DNA from 3 places in the Cytobacillus sp. FSL R5-0377 genome. Region 2 is predicted to be linked to each of the others. Evidence: predicted binding sites of a transcription regulator. Region 2 holds the regulator's gene; each other region holds the start of a gene.

Region 1 (6,536 bases), 1.8 Mb from region 2:
CAGCGGGTATGAAAGTTTGAACTATAATACTGTCTAGCTTCTGCGCCTTACTCCTGGAAGAGCCGGGGCAAGCCTTTCCTTTTACCAAAGCTTATACCCTTTAGCTCCTGGAGGTGCATTTTGTATTAAGTCTATAAACGGGATAGTGTAGGCAAATAGAATAAGAACAACTGTAATTCCGAGCCAAAGCTTCCAGTTTTCGAATACCATCGGCGCTTTTTCAGCTTCATCAGCTGCTTCTCCGACAGGGAACTCCTGCTCGCCCTTTGGTGCGAAGAATGCAAGGTTGATAAAGATATAGATCATTAAAATAATGCCAATGAATAGTATAGATCCGCCGATTGCCTGTGCGACCTGGTAGGGAATCCATTCTGCTGCTTGTGCTGCTCCGCCATATTCAGAGTAGGACGAACGGCGCGGCGCTCCCAGAAGGCCTGCAGCATGCATGGCGCCAGACATGAAAGTCATGCCGATTGCCCAGATAACTGCCTGGATGATTCCTAATTTATTCATTGCTTTGGTTAATGTTCTTCCTGTCAGATGAGGAATCAGCCAGTAAGAAACCCCAAAAAATGTAAGTACTACAGATGTTGCTACTGTTAAGTGAAAGTGGCCGGTTACCCAAATGGTGTTATGAACAACCTGGTTCATCTGGTGAGAGGCGTTGACGATCCCGCCTGCACCCGCAGGAATAAAGGCAATCATCCCAATGAACGGCACGGCAAATCGTGCATCTCCCCAAGGAAGTTTCTTAACCCAGCCGAATAACCCTGTAGCCCCTTTTGAACGGCCAAAGCTTTCGAAAGTAGCAAACAAAGAAAATGCAGTCATTAAAGATGGAATGACAACAAGGAATGTCAGAATTACCTGCAGGAATTTCCATGCCGGGTCAATGCCTGGCTCCATTAATTGATGGTGAAATCCGACAGGGATGGAGAACAGCAGGAATAATATAAAAGACAAACGTGCTAATGAGTCAGAGAAAACCTTTCCGCCGATGACTTTTGGAATTACAACATACCAGGCCATATAAGCCGGCAATAGCCAGAAGTATACAAGCGGATGTCCGAAATACCAGAATAGAGTTCGGCTGACTCCAATATTTACCGTTTCAACAAATCCCAATGACCAAGGAAGCAGCTGGAAAAGAACTGTAGCTGCTACACCGATTGTCGCTACAATCCACATCATTGTGTTGACCAGCGACATGAAGGTTAATAATGGACTTGGTTTACCGGGATTTTTCCTCCGCCATTCTGCATACTTCATAATGATTGATGCCCCGTCAATCCAGCTTCCCACTATAACAAGTGTTAATCCGATATAATACAAAGCATGTGCTTGAAGAGGAGCATAGAAAGTATATAGAACTGTTGCTTCATTCAGCAGGATCATAACAGCTGCAAGAACAGTTCCCGCCGTCATCAGCCAGAAACCGGTCCAGCCGGCAATACGCTGTTTTTTCGTAAAGGCCCCTGATGTTTTGCTTGTTGCAGCGATCTGGAATCCCATTATAAAAAAGGTAGTAAGTACAAGTCCGAGGACAACACCATGAACCGTGAGAATCTGGTAATATCCGATGCCTGCAGGAAGCTCGAATTTACCGGAGCGGACCAAAGTCTGCAATAAACCGGCTAAGCCGCCTATTGCTAAGGCAGTAAAGGCAACGAAAAAGTGGGCCATTGCCAATTTTCCGTCACGTGGGTCAACTTTTAATTTTGCTGAAGGATTAAACATTATTCCACCACCTTAATTTTAGAAGACATCATGTGGTGACCAACACCGCAGTATTCATTACATACAATCAGGTATTCGCCTTTTTTATCAAAGGTTGTAACATGTTCACTGATATAGCCTGGTTCAAGCATCATGTTGATGTTTGATCCCGCAACTTCAAAACCGTGGACGACGTCTTTGGTTGTAGCGATAATTTTCACTTTAGCGCCATATGGAACCTCCACTTCGGCTGGGCTATAGGAAAAAGCAGATGCTACGTATACCAATTCGTAATCCCAATCTTTTCCTTCTGCCTTTTTCAATCCAGGCTCATTAAATGGAACGGTAGAATCGACTTTTTCAGGATCAATGGTAGCCAAACAGCTCGGGGGCTGATTACCCAGGTAAAATGCGCTCACTCCCAGAACTGTTAGAAAAACAAGCAGCGATCCGATTCCAAAAATGAGCCAGGCCTTTTCAAACTTATGCATATGCATGGCTTTTTCCCCTTTCTAACTTTAAAAGCGGCTGATAAATAATAAATAAACGCCTACCCATGTCATTACAAGGAAGAATCCTAATAAGAAAACGGAAGCTAACGTTCCCTTTAAGGAGGAGCGATCCTCTATTTCAGTTTTTGTTTTGCGGCTGAGTTCCGTTTTCGCCATTTTCCTTCACTCCTTTCGAAAATTGGAAAAAGTAAATGATTACACTTTCATAATACAAAACATTTAGGGAGATTCTAGATGATTTTAGTGAGTTCACAAATTGTTCATTCGTAACTTAAACACTATGATAATGGTGAAAAATTGATATTTAAGTGATTTAAATCACAAAACACATCTGTAATTTGTGAAAAAAATGTGAAGGTTTAATTGAGCTTAAAAAGGACAGTGAATTATTCTTAATGAATGTAAAGAAAAGGGTGAATTATCTGATTAACGAACGTTATTTTTGGTAATATCTTGTTTAGTTCGTATTTGGGTAAATTTTTGATTGAAGTATTAGTAGATGGTGTTATAATGTTAATAAATTAATAACATTCACTCATATAATCGCGAGGATATGGCTCGCAAGTTTCTACCGGGGTACCGTAAATAATCCGACTATGAGTGAGCAATGTACAGGACGCTATATGCCATCCTTGTTTGCCTGCAGCTTAAATCATTAGCCTGAAGGCCATTGCTTCACTCATTTTTATGTTGTGAATGCGATGGGCTTCAGGCTTTTTATTTGGCTGAAATGAGTAATTGAAGGCTATCTATCATAGAGGAGGATGCAAAATGGATATGCTTATTGAAAAAATAAAGCGCGAAGGGATCGTTTTATCGCCGACAGTTTTAAAGGTGGATTCTTTTCTGAACCACCAGATAGATCCACAGCTTATGTTTGAAGTCGGCAAAGAATTTGCAGATAGATACTCAAGAAGCGGGATTACAAAAATATTGACTATCGAATCTTCGGGGATTGCGCCAGCTGTAATGGCGGGGCTCGAGTTAAATGTCCCAGTAGTATTTGCGAGGAAAAGAAAATCTCTTACACTGGTAAATGACCTGATTACAGCCCCAGTCTATTCTTTCACTAAGGAAGAAACAAGTGAAATCTCTGTTTCAAAGAAATATCTCTCAGAAGAAGATAATGTTCTTATAATCGATGATTTTCTAGCGAATGGACAGGCGGCATTAGGTCTTGCAGAAATAGCTGAAAAAGCGGGATCATCGATTGCAGGGATTGGCATCGTTATCGAAAAAGGCTTTCAAAATGGCGGAAAGCTGCTGAGGGAAAAGGGATTCCGGGTTGATTCCCTGGCAATTATTGAGTCACTTGAAGGCGGAATAATCAGCTTTGAAAAATCAGCGAAGAAAATGGAGGAATCAATGCGATGAATCAGAATCCGGTTAAAATTGCTTCCCTTGGAATTCAGCATGTCCTTGCTATGTATGCAGGCGCAGTAATTGTGCCATTGATTGTAGGAGGAGCACTGGGATTAACAGGGGAGCAGCTTACCTATCTTGTTTCAATTGATATTTTTATGTGCGGTATTGCAACGCTTCTTCAAGTATGGCGCAGCAGATTTTTTGGGATTGGTCTTCCAGTTGTTCTTGGCTGCACATTTACGGCTGTAGGACCAATGATTGCGATTGGCGGTCAGTATGGAATACCGGCAATCTATGGTTCAATACTGGTTTCCGGCATTTTTGTTGTAGCTGTTTCAAAATATTTTGGAAAACTGGTGAAATTTTTTCCTCCAGTGGTAACAGGGTCGGTCGTTACCATTATTGGAATTACGCTAATTCCTGTTGCAATGAACAACATGGCTGGAGGACAGGGAAGCCCTGACTTTGGTTCCATGACAAACATCTCATTGGCTTTCGGAACCTTGCTGTTCATCATTATTCTTTTCCGATTCTTCAAAGGCTTTATTCGTGCCATTGCCATTTTGCTTGGTCTGGCGGCCGGCACTATTACAGCGTTTTTTATGGGAATGGTAGATTTCTCAGCAGTTGGAGAAGCTTCCTGGTTTCATATGCCATCACCTTTTTATTTCGGCATGCCGACATTTGAGGTGACAGCCATCCTGACAATGATTCTAGTAGCAATGGTCAGTTTAGTAGAATCTACGGGCGTATATTTTGCCCTGGGAGATATTTGTGAAGAAAAACTGGAAGAAAAAGATTTGTCAAATGGGTATCGTGCCGAAGGGCTTGCTATTATCCTTGGTGCTGTCTTTAATGCTTTTCCATATACAACCTATTCTCAAAACGTAGGACTTCTTCAGCTGTCAGGCGTAAAAACAAAGAATGTCATCTATACAGCAGGAGCTTTTCTTGTACTGCTTGGGCTGGTTCCGAAAATCGGTGCATTGACGACGATAATTCCAACACCGGTATTAGGAGGCGCAATGGTGGCTATGTTCGGTATGGTAGTAGCTTATGGAATAAAAATGCTCAGCAAAGTGGAGTTCTCCTCGCAGGAAAATTTATTGATCATTGCCTGCTCTGTCGGGATGGGGCTTGGAGTAACAGCTGTTCCTGAATTATTCGCGCAGATGCCTTCAAGTGTGCGTATACTGACAGATAACGGGATCGTGGCAGGGAGTGTGACAGCTATTCTATTAAATATCGTATTCAATGTTGTTAAGGGAAAAAAAGCAGTTCAACATGCATCTTTTGCAGAGCAAAAGGCTTCATAATTCTGTTTTGCGGCAATCACAATAATTTTGGAAAACAATATAATAATCTATCGGTATTTTACATTTTCGAAGCGGTTGTTTCTCGCACGAAAGAGAGTGGAATGTGGTGGAGAAATATTATTGTGATAATTGCCGGCTTTTATATAATAAAGAAGAGGTTTGTTCTGCTTGCGGTATCCTTGTTACGAAAAGAATATATATAGAAGTTCAAAAGCATCATAAAAATAATAATGGATTAAATGCATCAGAATAACTGGCTCAATCGCCGGCAGCGCTCCATGGTGGACGCAGCACGAAAACGATAATTGGAAAAGATTTAGTAATGCTATTCACTTTGTTATTCATTTATAATTAAGATGCACAACAACTCCTTCAAAACACATTGCTTCCTCCTATTGGAGGGAGCTTTTTTTTGTTCTTGAAACATAAATTGCTTTTATTTGGAAAAATTAACAGAAAGCAAATGAAGGAGAGTCACGTATGCCAGCAATTGTATCTGTTGCAGAAGCAATACCTGAACATGTACTGACACAGGATCAGGTTATGGATTTTGCCAGGGATTTATTTTCCGATTCTTTTAAGGATATTGAACGTCTATTAAAAGCTTTCCAGAACGGCCAAATTGAGAAGCGGCACTTTGTAAAGGATCTGGAATGGTTCAAAACAGATAAAACATTTGAAGAGCGAAACAATGCATATATTGAACAGGCTATTGTACTGGGAACAAAGGCTGTAAAGTCTTGTCTGGAAAACAGCATATTCCTGAACAGGAGTCTTCCATACGATGAAATTGATGCAATTTTTACTATATCAAGTTCAGGAATTGCCACTCCGAGCATTGAAGCAAGAATTATGAATGAGCTTCCATTTTCTGAACATGCGAAACGAATTCCTATATGGGGACTGGGTTGTGCCGGCGGCGCATCAGGCCTTTCAAGAGCCTATGAATACTGCCTGGCTTTCCCGAAAGCAAAGGTACTGGTGTTAACGATCGAATTATGCAGTTTGACCTTTCAGCGCAATGACCGGTCAAAGAGCAATCTTATCGGGACGTCTCTTTTTGCTGACGGTGCTGCATGTGCACTTATAACTGGAGATGAGGTGCTTAGAGATTTTCAAAAGCTGTCATCCATTCCGAGAATTGTGGGAACCCAATCGACAACCATGCGAAATTCTCTGGATGTAATGGGTTGGGAAGTGAAGAATGACGGTTTATATGTGGTTTTCTCAAAGGATATACCATCCATAATACAGGGATGGCTGAAGCCTAATGTAACTGAATTTCTAAGAAGCAAAGAGATGGAGATGGAAGAGATAAACCATTTTGTTGCCCATCCGGGAGGTAAAAAAGTGATTGATGCTTATCAGAAAGCGCTGCAAATCAATCCTGGTATGACAGAAACTTCACTTGATGTATTAAAGGAGTTCGGCAATATGTCATCTGCAACAATCCTATACGTACTCAAAAGGTTTATGGAGATCGGCAGTCAGGGAGATACCGGGCTTGCAACTGCACTCGGACCGGGGTTCAGCTCGGAATTGCTGCTGCTGGAATGGGGGTGAATATATGCTGTTCATAATTTTAATTAGTATTATCATGTTGCAGAGGGGGGCAGAGCTTGCTTTA
Region 2 (6,536 bases):
GGATCAAATCCATTTATATTGGAGGCGGGACCTTAGTGCTCTTTTCTATTATAAATCTATCCATTTTAGGAGCTGATGTTTATTCCCGATCCAGTTTTCCTCTCTTAACGTCAGTCGGCTTAATTAACATTGCGGATTTCGTCCAGCGTATCGAGTCTATCTTAATATTTTTAATGGTATTACTTGGCTTTGTTAAGGTCTTTCTCCTTGCGTATGGCGCAATTTTGGGAACAAGTGAATTATTTCAAATAAGAAAAATTGCTCTGATTTATCCGATTACATTTTTAATACTTATAAGTTCTGTCATTATTTCAAATAATTCCAGCGAGCATATAAAAGAAGGATTTACATTGGCTCCTATCTATTTCCATTTACCTATGACGGTATTTATTCCGTCCATTCTTTTGCTTGCAGCCTGGATAAAGAAAAAGAAGACTCCGGCTCTTTTTAAGTAATTTTATCCCGGCTAGTAAATAGATAAATAACCAGTGGAGTAAAGTAAATCGTTAACAGAAAATAATCTTCCACTGACATAATCTGAAAGAAAATATCAGCTCTGTCCAGCAGCATGTTAAATGATTTCTTTTGAAGGGTATCGATTCCAACAATCATACTCATTACACCAGCAAAAAGCATGATTATCATAAGAAGATATTTCATGAATGAGTTCCTCCGTACTTAAAAGGTATTTCACTTGAATATATATATTCTTTGCCAATGTGCGTATCTTATGACAGAAGCTTTAGAGGTGGAAAATTAACAAACTTTATTTATAAAAAAGAATCCATTTTGATATTGTATCAAAATGGATTCTTCTTTTACTTTATAGACTACGTTTAGGTAGGCTCAGGCCCCTATTTGGCACCTAACATGATGGTTTCACCTTAAAACCCCTGAAAAAAATAGGAGTTTTTAAGGCTGGATTACATCATGCCGCCCATTCCACCCATGCCGCCCATGTCAGGCATTGCAGGAGCAGGATTTTCTTCTGGCTTGTCAGCAACTACTGCTTCAGTGGTTAAGAACATAGCTGCAACAGATCCAGCGTTTTGAAGTGCTGAACGAGTTACTTTAGTTGGATCAACGATACCAGCTTCGATCATGTTTACCCACTCGCCAGTAGCAGCGTTGAAGCCTGTTCCAACTTCCTCGCGCTTTAAGCGATCAACGATTATAGAACCTTCAAGGCCTGCATTGTGTGCAATTGTGCGTACAGGCTCTTCCATCGCACGAAGTACAATGTTGATACCCGTAGCTTCATCGCCTTCAGCCTGGATAGAAGCCACTTTGTTGTATACGTTTAGAAGGGCAACACCACCACCGGAAACGATTCCTTCTTCTACAGCTGCACGTGTAGAGTTAAGGGCGTCTTCAATGCGAAGCTTACGCTCTTTCAATTCAGTTTCAGTAGCAGCACCAACTTTAACTACTGCCACACCGCCAGCTAGCTTAGCAAGGCGCTCTTGTAATTTTTCGCGGTCAAATTCAGAAGTTGTTTCTTCCATTTGAGTGCGGATCTGGTTCACACGGCCAGCGATTTGCGCGCTGTCACCAGCACCTTCAACAATCGTAGTGTTTTCTTTCGTAACAACCACTTTAGAAGCGCGTCCTAAAGAGTCGATTGTAGCAGATTTAAGGTCACGGCCTAACTCTTCAGTGATTACTTCACCGCCAGTCAGGATCGCGATATCTTCAAGCATAGCTTTACGGCGGTCACCGAAGCCAGGAGCTTTAACCGCTACAGCGTTGAAAGTTCCGCGAAGCTTATTCACTACTAATGTAGCAAGTGCTTCACCTTCAACATCTTCAGCTACTAGCAATAATGGCTTGCCTTGCTGTACAACCTGCTCAAGTACAGGAAGGATTTCCTGGATGCTTGTAATCTTCTTATCAGTGATTAAGATATAAGGGTTTTCAAGAACCGCTTCCATCTTATCAGAATCTGTAACCATGTATGGAGAAGCATATCCGCGGTCGAACTGCATACCTTCTACCACATCAAGCTCAGTTGTGAATCCTTTAGATTCTTCGATAGTGATAACACCGTCGTTGCCAACACGCTCCATAGCTTCAGCAATCAGCTGGCCAACTTCATTGTCAGCAGCGGAAATCGCAGCAACCTGTGCGATGGATTCTTTGTTTTCGATCGGTTTTGAAATAGCTTTTAATTCTTCAACAGCAGTAGAAACCGCTTTTTCAATTCCTTTGCGGATGCCCATTGGGTTAGCACCTGCAGTTACGTTCTTAAGGCCTTCACGGATCATTGCCTGAGCAAGAACAGTTGCAGTAGTTGTACCGTCACCGGCAACATCGTTTGTTTTGCTTGCTACTTCAGCAACAAGCTTCGCACCCATGTTTTCGAATGCATCTTCAAGTTCGATTTCTTTTGCGATTGTCACCCCATCATTCGTGATTAATGGTGAACCGAATTTCTTCTCAAGAACCACGTTGCGTCCTTTAGGTCCAAGAGTTACTTTTACCGCATTTGCAAGGGAATCTACACCGCGAAGCATCGCGCGGCGGGCTTCTTCACTAAATTTAATCTCTTTAGCCATTGATAAAAACCTCCTCAAAAATTTTCACTTTATCTTTTAATCTGCAACTAATCGGCGATTAGCCAATTACAGCAAGAATGTCATTTTCACGTAAAATTAAGTATTCTTTGCCTTCGTACTTCACTTCAGTACCGGCATATTTTGAGAAGATGATACGGTCGCCGTCAGCAACTTCAAGGGCAACACGCTCACCGTTTTCAAGAACGCGGCCAGTTCCCACAGCTACAACTTTGCCTTCTTGAGGCTTTTCTTTAGCAGTGTCCGGCAGTACAATGCCGCTTGCAGTTTTTTCTTCAGTTTCAACAAGCTCGATAATGATTCGATCACCTAGTGGCTTTAACAAGTGAAACAACCTCCTCAAATAATATGTAAATATTTTTATTTATTAGCACTCTCTCTTTATGAGTGCTAACACAATTATTATATTAATGAATCTCATATCTATTTGCAAGGGTGAAGCTTAAATTTTTTATAAAAAATTTCCTCATAGACAACCTCTTAAGTATGCTTCACCAGCCCTCATTTTAATCATGTACTTCTCCTCCTTTGATGCTGATATTTGAAACACCCTCCCTATAAAGAGTACAATGGCTTTAGGACTTGCAACCAACACTCAGATTAAGGAGTAAAACACTTTGAAGAAGGAATATTGGATTATATTAATCGCCTATATTGCCATGCAGCTTTCAAGCTTGTTTGGTGTTCCGCTCGTATTAATAACTGCCGATGCCCTGGGACATAACCCCGAGAATATGCAGATTCTTGCTGTAGCCTACTGGCTCGTAATCAGTTTCACGATTACGCTGACCATTACGCTTCTATTACTAAGGAAAGAAATGAAAAGGGGACTCGATCGGGATGCCTCTTCTGTGGCAGGCTCAGCGGGCTGGGCAATAGGAGGCATATTTTTGGCCCTGATTGCTCAAGCTACTGCTGCAAGTATTGAAAACCTGATTGGCATTGAAATGGGCTCTGAAAATACGCAGCAGATTATCCGGATTATTGAAGCATCGCCAATTGTCATTTTAATCAGCTCGGTCATCGGGCCAATCCTTGAGGAGATCGTCTTTAGGAAAATTATTTTCGGTTCCCTCCATAAGCGCTTTAACTTCTTCCTGTCTGCCCTGATCAGCTCGGTTATTTTTGCACTTGCTCATTTTGAGCCTGAACATGTATTGCTATACTCGGCAATGGGATTCACCTTTGCCTTCTTATATGTAAAGACCAAGAGGATTATCGTGCCGATTTTTGCCCATGTGGCGATGAATACCTTTGTTGCGGTTGTTCAGCTGAATCAGGATAATTTACAAAAGTGGTTAAAAGAAATGGAAAATTTGCAGAGCTTTATCAGCTTTTTCTAGAAAGAATGCTGTGGAGTTTTAAACTTACTGGGGGATTATCATGAGAAGCACACCTTTGTTTTCAGGCTTTATTTACATCCTTCTCGGATGCCTTTTCACTTTTATAGCCATCCAGAATACCCAGCGGGAAGAAACCTGGGGATTCTTTACTTATTTTTTAATCCTAATTGCTACATTTGATTTTGGCACCGGCCTGCGGATGCTTGGCCTGCATTTTAAAATGAAAAAATGAGCCGCATAAGGCTCATTTTTTTTACACTTCTTCAGGATAATTTTTAAGAAAATAAACCAGTGACTGCAATTCCACTGCCAGATCGATATGGTGAATCCGAATCGAGGACGGCACAGTGAGCCTCGCAGGTGTAAAGTTAAGGATTCCTTTTATTTTCGCATTCACCATCCGATCGGTGATAGTCTGGGCAGGCGGTGCAGGCACCGTTAAAATTGCCACCTGAATATTATTTTTCACAATCACTTCTTCAAGGTCATCCATATGATGGACCGGAACATCACCGATTTTCGTGCCAACCTTACTCTCATCCACATCAAAGGCTACTTCTATTTTCGTATTATTATTTTTAAGAAAATTGTAGTTTAGAAAAGCGGTCCCTAAATTCCCTACCCCGATCAAAGCGACTTTAGTCAGCTCGTCCTGGTCAAGAGTCTTCCGAAAGAAGCCTAAGAGGTAGTTCACATTATATCCATATCCTTTTTTCCCTAACGCACCGAAGTACGAAAAATCACGGCGGATTGTTGCAGAATCCACTTTTACCGCCTCACTCAATTCTGCTGATGAGACTCTCTGTTTGCCGGAGGAATGAAGGTTCTTTAGGAAGCGGTAATATAATGGCAGCCGTTTAGCTGTTGCCTGTGGTATCTTAATTGGTTCATTGGCCATTCGTCCATCCCCATTTCTTATGATGTATTAATTTCGTTTAAAATCTCCGTTTTTCCCGCCTGTTTTCTCTATTAAAAAGGTTGGTCCAATTACCATTCCTTTATCTACAGCCTTACACATATCATAAACGGTCAGCGCACAGACTGAAGCAGCTGTTAACGCTTCCATTTCCACACCCGTATTTCCTTTTGTTTTAACAGAAGCCGTAATGATAAGGACATACTCATCCTCTTCTGCTTTCCATGAAAATGAAATATCGACACCCTTAAGAGGCAGCGGATGGCACATCGGAATAATGTCCCATGTTTTCTTGCTTGCCATAATGCCTGCCGTTTGTGCAACAGCAAGAACATCCCCTTTTTTCATGGAGTTTGATGTGATCTTTTCGTAAATCTCCTGATTCACCGAAATACTTGACTGAGCAATGGCTGTCCTTGCGGTCTCAGGCTTATCGCTGACATCCACCATTTTTGCCCTGCCTTCTTGATTAAAATGAGTAAAATCCGCCATTAAAAAAACACCTCTCTTCAAAATCATACACTATTTTTCGGATTCTTTGTATGTGCATTGTAAGGTTCTTCACATATTTATTTACCTTTTCTTCTGTTTTAATGACCTTCATCCGGGCTTATAGTCCTGTCTCCTTTATTGCCGAACAATATATGAATGAGTTACACTTACTCTATACCAGAGGTGAAAGAACATGATACTATTACAAGTCAATCAGCTGGCAAAAAGTTTTGGAGCTGATCCCATTTTAACGAATATAAAGCTTGAAGTACAAACCAGGGACCGTATTGCCCTTGTAGGACGCAATGGTGCAGGAAAATCTACCCTTTTAAAAATAATTGCCGGACAAATGACGTATGATTCCGGAGAGATCATAAAGCCAAAGGAAGTAACCATTGGCTATCTTGCCCAAAATACCGGCCTGGAATCAGATTTATCCATATGGGAGGAAATGCTGACTGTTTTCAGTCATCTGCAAAAGCAGGAAAAACAGCTTCACAGCCTTGAAGAGCAAATGGCGGATCCTGATGTCCTTGGTAATTCTGATGCCTATGAACGAGTTTTAAAAGATTACGACAAACTCCAGGTTGATTTCAAAGAAAATGGCGGTTATCAATATGAAGCTGATATACGTTCCATTCTCCATGGACTCAACTTCAGCTCAATGGGCTATGATACAAAAATTTCGTCCTTGAGCGGCGGTCAGCGAACAAGGCTGGCCCTTGGTAAACTTCTGCTCACAAAGCCTGATATACTAATCCTGGATGAGCCTACCAACCACCTTGATATAGAAACACTATCGTGGCTCGAACAATACCTGCAGGGCTACAGCGGTGCCATTCTGATCGTATCACATGACCGCTACTTTCTTGATAAGGTCGTTTCCCAGGTTTACGAGATATCGCGCCACCAAATAAGAAAGTACCCTGGAAACTACAGTTCCTATTTGGATCAAAAAGCAGCTAATTTTGAAAAAGAAATGAAGCAATTCGAAAAACAGCAGGAAGAAATCGCTAAGCTTCAAGACTTTATTCAGCGAAACCTTGCCCGTGCCTCCACTACTAAAAGGGCACAAAGCCGCAGAAAGCAGCTGGCCAGAATGGACGTGATGGACAGGCCGCAGGGAGACGAGAAATCAGCTTCCTTTGGGTTTGATATCGAACGGCAGTCAGGCAATGAAGTATTGAATATATATTCTTTAGCAATAGGGTA
Region 3 (6,536 bases), 520 kb from region 2:
GAATTCAGATTCGAAACGGCGAATATCCTGTACAGGAATATCATCCAGGAAGCCGCGAGTCAGGGCGTAAAGGATTGCAACCTGCTTCTCTACTTTTAACGGCTTGTTAAGATCCTGCTTTAGAACCTCTACTGTACGGGCACCACGGTTAAGTTTAGCCTGTGTTGCTTTATCAAGGTCAGAACCGAACTGGGCAAATGATTCAAGTTCACGGTATGAAGCAAGGTCAAGACGCAGTGTACCAGCAACCTTTTTCATTGCTTTGATCTGTGCAGATCCACCTACACGTGATACAGAAAGACCTGCGTTGATCGCCGGACGTACACCGGAGAAGAATAGGTCAGACTGAAGGAAGATTTGTCCGTCAGTGATTGAGATAACGTTTGTTGGAATATAAGCAGAAACATCGCCTGCTTGTGTTTCGATAAACGGAAGCGCAGTGATTGAACCTGCACCTTTCGCATCGCTTAGCTTTGCAGCGCGCTCAAGTAAGCGGCTGTGCAAGTAGAATACGTCCCCTGGATATGCTTCACGGCCTGGAGGACGGCGCAATAGCAATGAAAGCTCACGGTAAGCAGAAGCTTGCTTTGTTAAGTCATCATACACAACAAGAACGTGCTTGCCGTTGTACATGAACTCTTCCGCCATTGTTACACCGGCATAAGGAGCCAGGTATAGCATTGGAGCAGGCTGTGATGCAGATGCTGTTACAACGATTGTGTAATCAAGTGCACCTTGCTTACGAAGTGTTTCTACTGCATTACGAACTGTAGATTCTTTTTGTCCGATTGCCACATAAATACATACCATATCCTGATCTTTTTGGTTCAGGATTGTATCGATTGCAACGGATGTTTTACCTGTTTGACGGTCACCGATGATTAACTCACGCTGTCCGCGGCCGATTGGCACAAGAGCGTCAATCGCCTTGATACCTGTTTGAAGCGGCTCGTGTACGGATTTACGATCCATAACACCTGGTGCCGGGCTTTCAATCGGACGTGATTTTGTTGTGTTAATTGGTCCCATGCCATCTACTGGCTGTCCAAGAGGATTTACTACACGGCCGATTAGTTCTTCACCAACCGGTACCTCCATGATGCGGCCCGTACGGCGTACTTCGTCGCCTTCACGGATTTCTGTAAATGGTCCTAAAATGATAATACCGACGTTATTTTCTTCTAGGTTTTGTGCCATACCCATAACGCCGTTTGAAAATTCAACAAGTTCTCCAGCCATGACATTGTCGAGGCCATGAGCACGAGCGATACCGTCACCAACAGAGATAACCGTACCTACATCACTCACTTGAATTTCCGACTGATAGTTTTCGATTTGCTTTTTTATCAGCGCACTGATTTCTTCAGCATTGATGCTCATGAGTTTCACCCCTATCTACGAATCTTAGCCTAACAATTGACGTTCAAGACGCTCTAGCTTTCCGCGCAAGCTGCCGTCGAAAATCCGGTTTCCGATTCGAAGCTTGATGCCGCCGAGCAAGTTAGTATCAACTATATTGTCAATACGAAGTGATTTTTTTCCTACCTTAGCTGCAAATGACACAGATAATGCTTCCTTCTCTGCTTCAGTCAACGGACGGACAGTGTATACTTTTGCATCCGCAATTCCTTTTTTGTCATTCGCCAGGCTTATAAAATGATCTGCCACATCAGAGATATGATCCTCGCGGTGGCGTTCAATTAATATCATTAACGTGTTTAGTACAAACGTGTTCACAGATGCAAATGCTTCTTTTAAAATCTCTTTTTTCTTCTCAATTGAAAGCTTTGGAGATTTCAAAACAGACTTTAAATCTGAGTTATGGTTTACTACTTCTTTCACTGCACGAAGCTCTTCTTCCATTTGGTCAAGAAGCTGGTGTTCATTCGCAAGCTGGAAAAGAGCCAACGCGTAGCGCTTTGCTACTGTGGAGCCCGTCATCGCTTTTCTCCTGCCTCTTGAATGTATTCATTGATCAGCTTTTCCTGATCAGCTGCACTTAGTTCCTTCTCGATAACCTTGGAAGCAATTAGGACAGACAATGAAGCGACCTGCTCGCGGATAGCGGCAACCGCTTGTTCTTTCTGCTGCTCGATTTCAAGCTTAGCAGATTCCTTAATGCGTTCAGACTCTGTGCGGGCAGCCGCAACGATCTCCTCACGCTGCACATCGCCTTGTTTCTTCGCATTTTCGATAAGGCCCTGTGCTTCAGTACGTGCTTCTTTTAAAAGATTTCTTTGCTCTTCTAATAGCTTCTTTGCTTCTGTACGGCTTTCTTCAGCCGCTTGAATTTCACTGGCAATGTGTTCTTCACGCTGCTGCATAATGCCCATTAAAGGACCCCACGCGAATTTTTTCAGCAATGCCAACAAGATAATGAACATAACCAGCTGGTACAAAATGTCCCCGCCGTTAAAACCGCCGCCTGCAGCGCCTAATACTAGACTGTTTGTTAACACCCTCGATTCACTCCCTTCAAGAGTTGTTCCACTTATGAAACGGAGTCATATGCATGATTCCGAATTAGTTTACGGTAAAAAAACATAAAGGAATGGCGAAGGTTCATGGAATGATCTTCGCCATTTTTGAACGATTGGTACAGTATTAATTAACCGCCGATAACCATGAACGCGATAACAACGCCAATGATCGGAACGGCCTCAACTAGTGCAACCCCGATGAACATTGTAGTTTGAAGCATACCGCGAGCTTCTGGCTGGCGAGCCATACCTTCAACTGTTTTTGATACGATAAGACCGTTACCGATACCGGCACCTAGTGCTGCTAAACCGATTGCAATTGCTGCTGCTAAAAGACCCATTATTGAGTTCCTCCTTAAATTGTATGAAAATTTATTTGTTTAAAATGTTTTGTCCATAGAATGAACAGGTATATATTAATGGTCCTGGCTCACTTTGTGTGCCATATAAACCATTGTTAACATACAGAAAATGAATGCCTGGATAGATCCGACAAAGATTGAGAATCCCTGCCAAACAAGTGTTGGTATAACTGCGGCAAGCATTCCGCCTACACCGGCATGTGCAAGACCTCCGACAAGCAATGTCAGCAGGATCTCACCGGCGTAAATGTTACCGTAGAGACGAAGTCCCAGTGTCAGAGTATTTGCAAACTCTTCAATGATTTTCAATGGGAACAAGAAAGGCATTGGCCTGATAAAATCCCGGCCATATTCTCCTACTCCTTTAAGCTTTACGCCATAGTAATGCGAAAGCCCGACTACCATTGCCGCTAATGTTAAGGTGATAACAGGATCGGCTGTTGGCGATTTCCACCATAAAGTGTGATCATAAGTGATCGCGAACGGAAGTCCGAGCATGTTTGATACAAAGATATACATGATCAGGGTTAATCCAAGGATATGGAATCTTCCGCCTGTCTTCCAGTCCATCGTACTGTTAATGATATTCTTAACAAAATCCATAACCCATTCGAAGAAGTTTTGCATCCCCGTTGGTTTCATGGCCAATCGACGGGTTGAAAGCAGAGCAATAATGAAGACAATAGCACTGGCCACTGTAATCATCAGTATGTTTGATAAGTTAAAATTCAATCCTAAAAATTCTTTTATAGGAGCTTCATGATGCAATAGTGTTCACCTCTCTTCCCGCTATTTACGTAATTGAAAAGATTGAAGAAAATAATCTATCATAATGACAATATAGGATGTCATTAATCCAAATACCACACTGATCAGATGCAGCTTTTCAGGATATTCCAGAGCGATCATAACAGCAAATACTGCTGTAGCCATCCTGGATACCGTTCCAAGTGAACGCACCTTCTCGCCTCTCTCGACTGCCTCTCCAAATTGCAGCGCCTTTCGTGAAATCAGCCACAAATTGAACAGACTTAAGCATGTCCCGAAGATCAAGCCCAGAAAAATAGATTGATAAGGTGTAAAACCCCAGCCGAGAACATATACAGACAACAAAAGGAATATGTATTTTCGCTGTCTTTGAAAAGTTGCTTTGATTTCCGGCATGATGTTCATTCTCCTGTGAAAAAATGTTGGATTAGGCGAAGCATGGCGTAAATCCCGGCGCCCAGCCCAATGAACAAGCCGATTAATAGGAATAAAGGCTCAGTTCCTGCCTTGCTGTCAAGCCATCTTCCGGCGAAAATGCCAATGAGCGTGGAACCTACTAACTGGGAAAGAATGGCGGACATTAAGGCCATCGCCTTAAATGGGTTGCGGTCTTTTTGACGCATTAAAACGCATCCTCCCTTAAAGAGAATGGTAAGAGGGTTTTGAGGCCGTAAAAAATCAGTTAAACATCATGCAGAAGTGGGAAATATGTCTGCAAAAATATTTTGAAAACCCTATCATCTTTTACCCTTTGTAAGCATACAATAGGGCTTTGTCAATGTCAATGCGTTTGGAGTGAAAAAGTTCACAAACAAAAAGGTAAAAATATGGTATGTTCACATATTTATCACATTTAATTTTCCGCTTTTATATTGAAAAAGGAGCGAGAATCTGCATCGCTCCTGAAAACCTTTTTTCGCTTACTTTTTGATCTCCTCTGCTTCTGAAGGCACCGGATCCCCCAGCTGGCCATCCGGCCTCACAAATATATAAGTTTCAAGCCAATCTTCCCGGCCAGCCTTTTTAGCAAACACCTTCGCCAGGTAAAGACCCGGCCCTGGCAGCTTTTCTGCAGGGATTTCCTGCAGCAGCTGTCCCTTGCCGGCATTTCTTTTCCAATCCAGAAATCCCATGAACCGAAGGCTTTCCGAATCAAACATCGCAATTCCGAACTCCTCCGCACCGCCAGGCAGATATACTTCATACCGATACGTTCCCGGTTTATCCCCTTTGCCAATTCCGAATCCCATCACCCTTGGGTAATCAGGCTCCTCAAGTACATACAGGTATGGAACATGGATACTTTCAGAACCTGCTTTCAATAGTAGGTACCCGTCATGGATCTTATTCTTTAAAAGGGTCGGATCTGCAGACATTTTGATTTCGACCTTTTTCTTTTCACCCGGATTCAATCGGAAGGTCATTGGCATTTCCCAATTGATGCCCTGCTCCTTATAAGGTACGGAAAAGGAATAAGACTGCGTTTTTCCACTTATATTTTCAACCGTTATAAAACTGCTGTGGTCATGCAGCCTGTCTGCGATCTGAAATTTGCCGAATTGCATGGAAGCCGGTAATACAAGCGTTTCTGCCTTCAGCGCCTGATCAAGCTGTATCCTGCCGGCCCCCTGCTCATAGGTTCTATATGTCCGTCCTTCCGAGTTCCTTATTAGCTTAGCGGTATTCATGAGTGCTGCCTTAATCTGTTCCGGTCCCCATTCGGGATGTGCCTGTTTCAGGATGGCACAGGCACCAGCCACATGCGGAGCGGCCATACTTGTCCCCTGAAGCGGCAGGTAGCCGCCGGGAATCGTGCTATTTATGGCGACCCCCGGCGCCACAACATCCGGTTTAATTTCCCATGTGGATGTAACAGGTCCGCGGGAGCTGAAGTCGGCCAGGATGTCCCTTTCTTCTATTATATTAGTCCGGGCAAGGAGCCTTCCCTTTTCTTTTAAAAGCTTCTTGATCCTCTCGCCTTCTTCCTTTGAAAGCGCCGCTGCCGGAATAGGAACCTCGCTGTCCAGATTGCCGAAGAATCTGCCTTTTGTGTTATTATAAATAATAATTCCCTCTGCGCCTGCTTCCATCGCATGGACAGCTTTATCCGTAAACGTCATTTCCCCTCTTTCCACCAGTACGATTTTTCCTTCCGCATTCTTCAATTCAACCGTATGCCCGAGTCCTCCATCGACAATTTCATATGAGCGATCAAATTCCCACTCCCTTGAACCCTGCAGCAAATCAAGGCGGATTTCGCGTCCATTTATACTCAATATCGGCACCTTGATTGTTGGTGTAGAGGCTCCGACAGAAATTGCTTTCGACGCCGTTCCTGGAGATCCCACTGTCCAAATATTTGGCCCCGAATTTCCTGATGAAGTGACAGCCGTTATTCCTTTTTCAACCGCTTTATTCAGAGCCATGCTTATCGGAAGGTCTGGCCCGTTTACGTTGTTTCCCAATGAAAGGTTTAACACATCCACTTTATCCTTAATAGCCTGTTCGATGGCTGCTATTACTTGTTCTGTTGTTCCGCTTCCGCCTGGTCCGAGAGCCCTGTAAGCGATAATAGTTGCTTCCGGTGCAACGCCCTGAATCCTGCCATTTGCCGCAATAATACCCGCGACGTGAGTGCCGTGCAGCGTGCCTTGTCCCCCGGCAGCCTTTGTTTCCATCGGATCCTTATCATTATCCACCAGATCGCGCCCGCCGCCGTAGCTTCTTCTCAAGTCAGAATGGTTGTAATCAATGCCGGTGTCAATCACGCCGACTTTCACACCCTTGCCTGTGAGACGCTGATTATTTTCATCATAATAGCCTCTGGCATTGAGGCCGCCAATCAGCTTGATATTGTCATTGGAATGAACATGGTACGTATTAACCGGTGAAACAGAAGTGACTGACTCTAGCTTTTGCAGACTTT

What was found. The regulator Rex, encoded in region 2, represses fermentation and respiration genes when NADH is low (regulators of the CRP and FNR family bind a similar motif). The targets are predictions, from matches to a motif close to TTGTGAAATATTTCACAA.
Region 1: NSQ49_RS20385 (cytochrome c oxidase subunit 2A) is a predicted target of Rex. The motif match lies at 2,535-2,552, and genes of this name have one in related genera.
Region 3: NSQ49_RS13910 (AtpZ/AtpI family protein) is a predicted target of Rex. The motif match lies at 4,404-4,421, and genes of this name have one in related genera.

The regions. Positions count from the first base shown of each region.
Region 1 is NZ_JBBORA010000001.1:3,993,446-3,999,981, forward strand. It holds gene NSQ49_RS20375 (b(o/a)3-type cytochrome-c oxidase subunit 1) at 82-1,737, opposite strand; gene NSQ49_RS20380 (cytochrome c oxidase subunit II) at 1,737-2,213, opposite strand; gene NSQ49_RS20385 (cytochrome c oxidase subunit 2A) at 2,235-2,384, opposite strand; purine riboswitch at 2,744-2,845, shown strand; gene NSQ49_RS20390 (xanthine phosphoribosyltransferase) at 3,000-3,602, shown strand; gene NSQ49_RS20395 (nucleobase:cation symporter-2 family protein) at 3,599-4,909, shown strand; gene NSQ49_RS20400 (type III polyketide synthase) at 5,390-6,472, shown strand; gene NSQ49_RS20405 (isoprenylcysteine carboxyl methyltransferase family protein) at 6,477-6,536, shown strand, end outside.
Region 2 is NZ_JBBORA010000001.1:2,179,569-2,186,104, forward strand. It holds gene NSQ49_RS11140 (GerAB/ArcD/ProY family transporter) at 1-455, shown strand, start outside; gene NSQ49_RS11145 (hypothetical protein) at 448-660, opposite strand; gene groL (chaperonin GroEL) at 924-2,555, opposite strand; gene groES (co-chaperone GroES) at 2,614-2,898, opposite strand; gene NSQ49_RS11160 (CPBP family intramembrane glutamic endopeptidase) at 3,191-3,916, shown strand; gene NSQ49_RS11165 (YdiK family protein) at 3,957-4,148, shown strand; gene NSQ49_RS11170 (redox-sensing transcriptional repressor Rex) at 4,170-4,814, opposite strand; gene moaC (cyclic pyranopterin monophosphate synthase MoaC) at 4,842-5,324, opposite strand; gene NSQ49_RS11180 (ABC-F family ATP-binding cassette domain-containing protein) at 5,518-6,536, shown strand, end outside.
Region 3 is NZ_JBBORA010000001.1:2,695,119-2,701,654, reverse strand. It holds gene atpA (F0F1 ATP synthase subunit alpha) at 1-1,380, opposite strand, end outside; gene NSQ49_RS13935 (F0F1 ATP synthase subunit delta) at 1,405-1,941, opposite strand; gene NSQ49_RS13930 (F0F1 ATP synthase subunit B) at 1,938-2,459, opposite strand; gene atpE (F0F1 ATP synthase subunit C) at 2,609-2,821, opposite strand; gene atpB (F0F1 ATP synthase subunit A) at 2,897-3,610, opposite strand; gene NSQ49_RS13915 (ATP synthase subunit I) at 3,632-4,006, opposite strand; gene NSQ49_RS13910 (AtpZ/AtpI family protein) at 4,012-4,233, opposite strand; gene NSQ49_RS13905 (S8 family serine peptidase) at 4,531-6,536, opposite strand, start outside.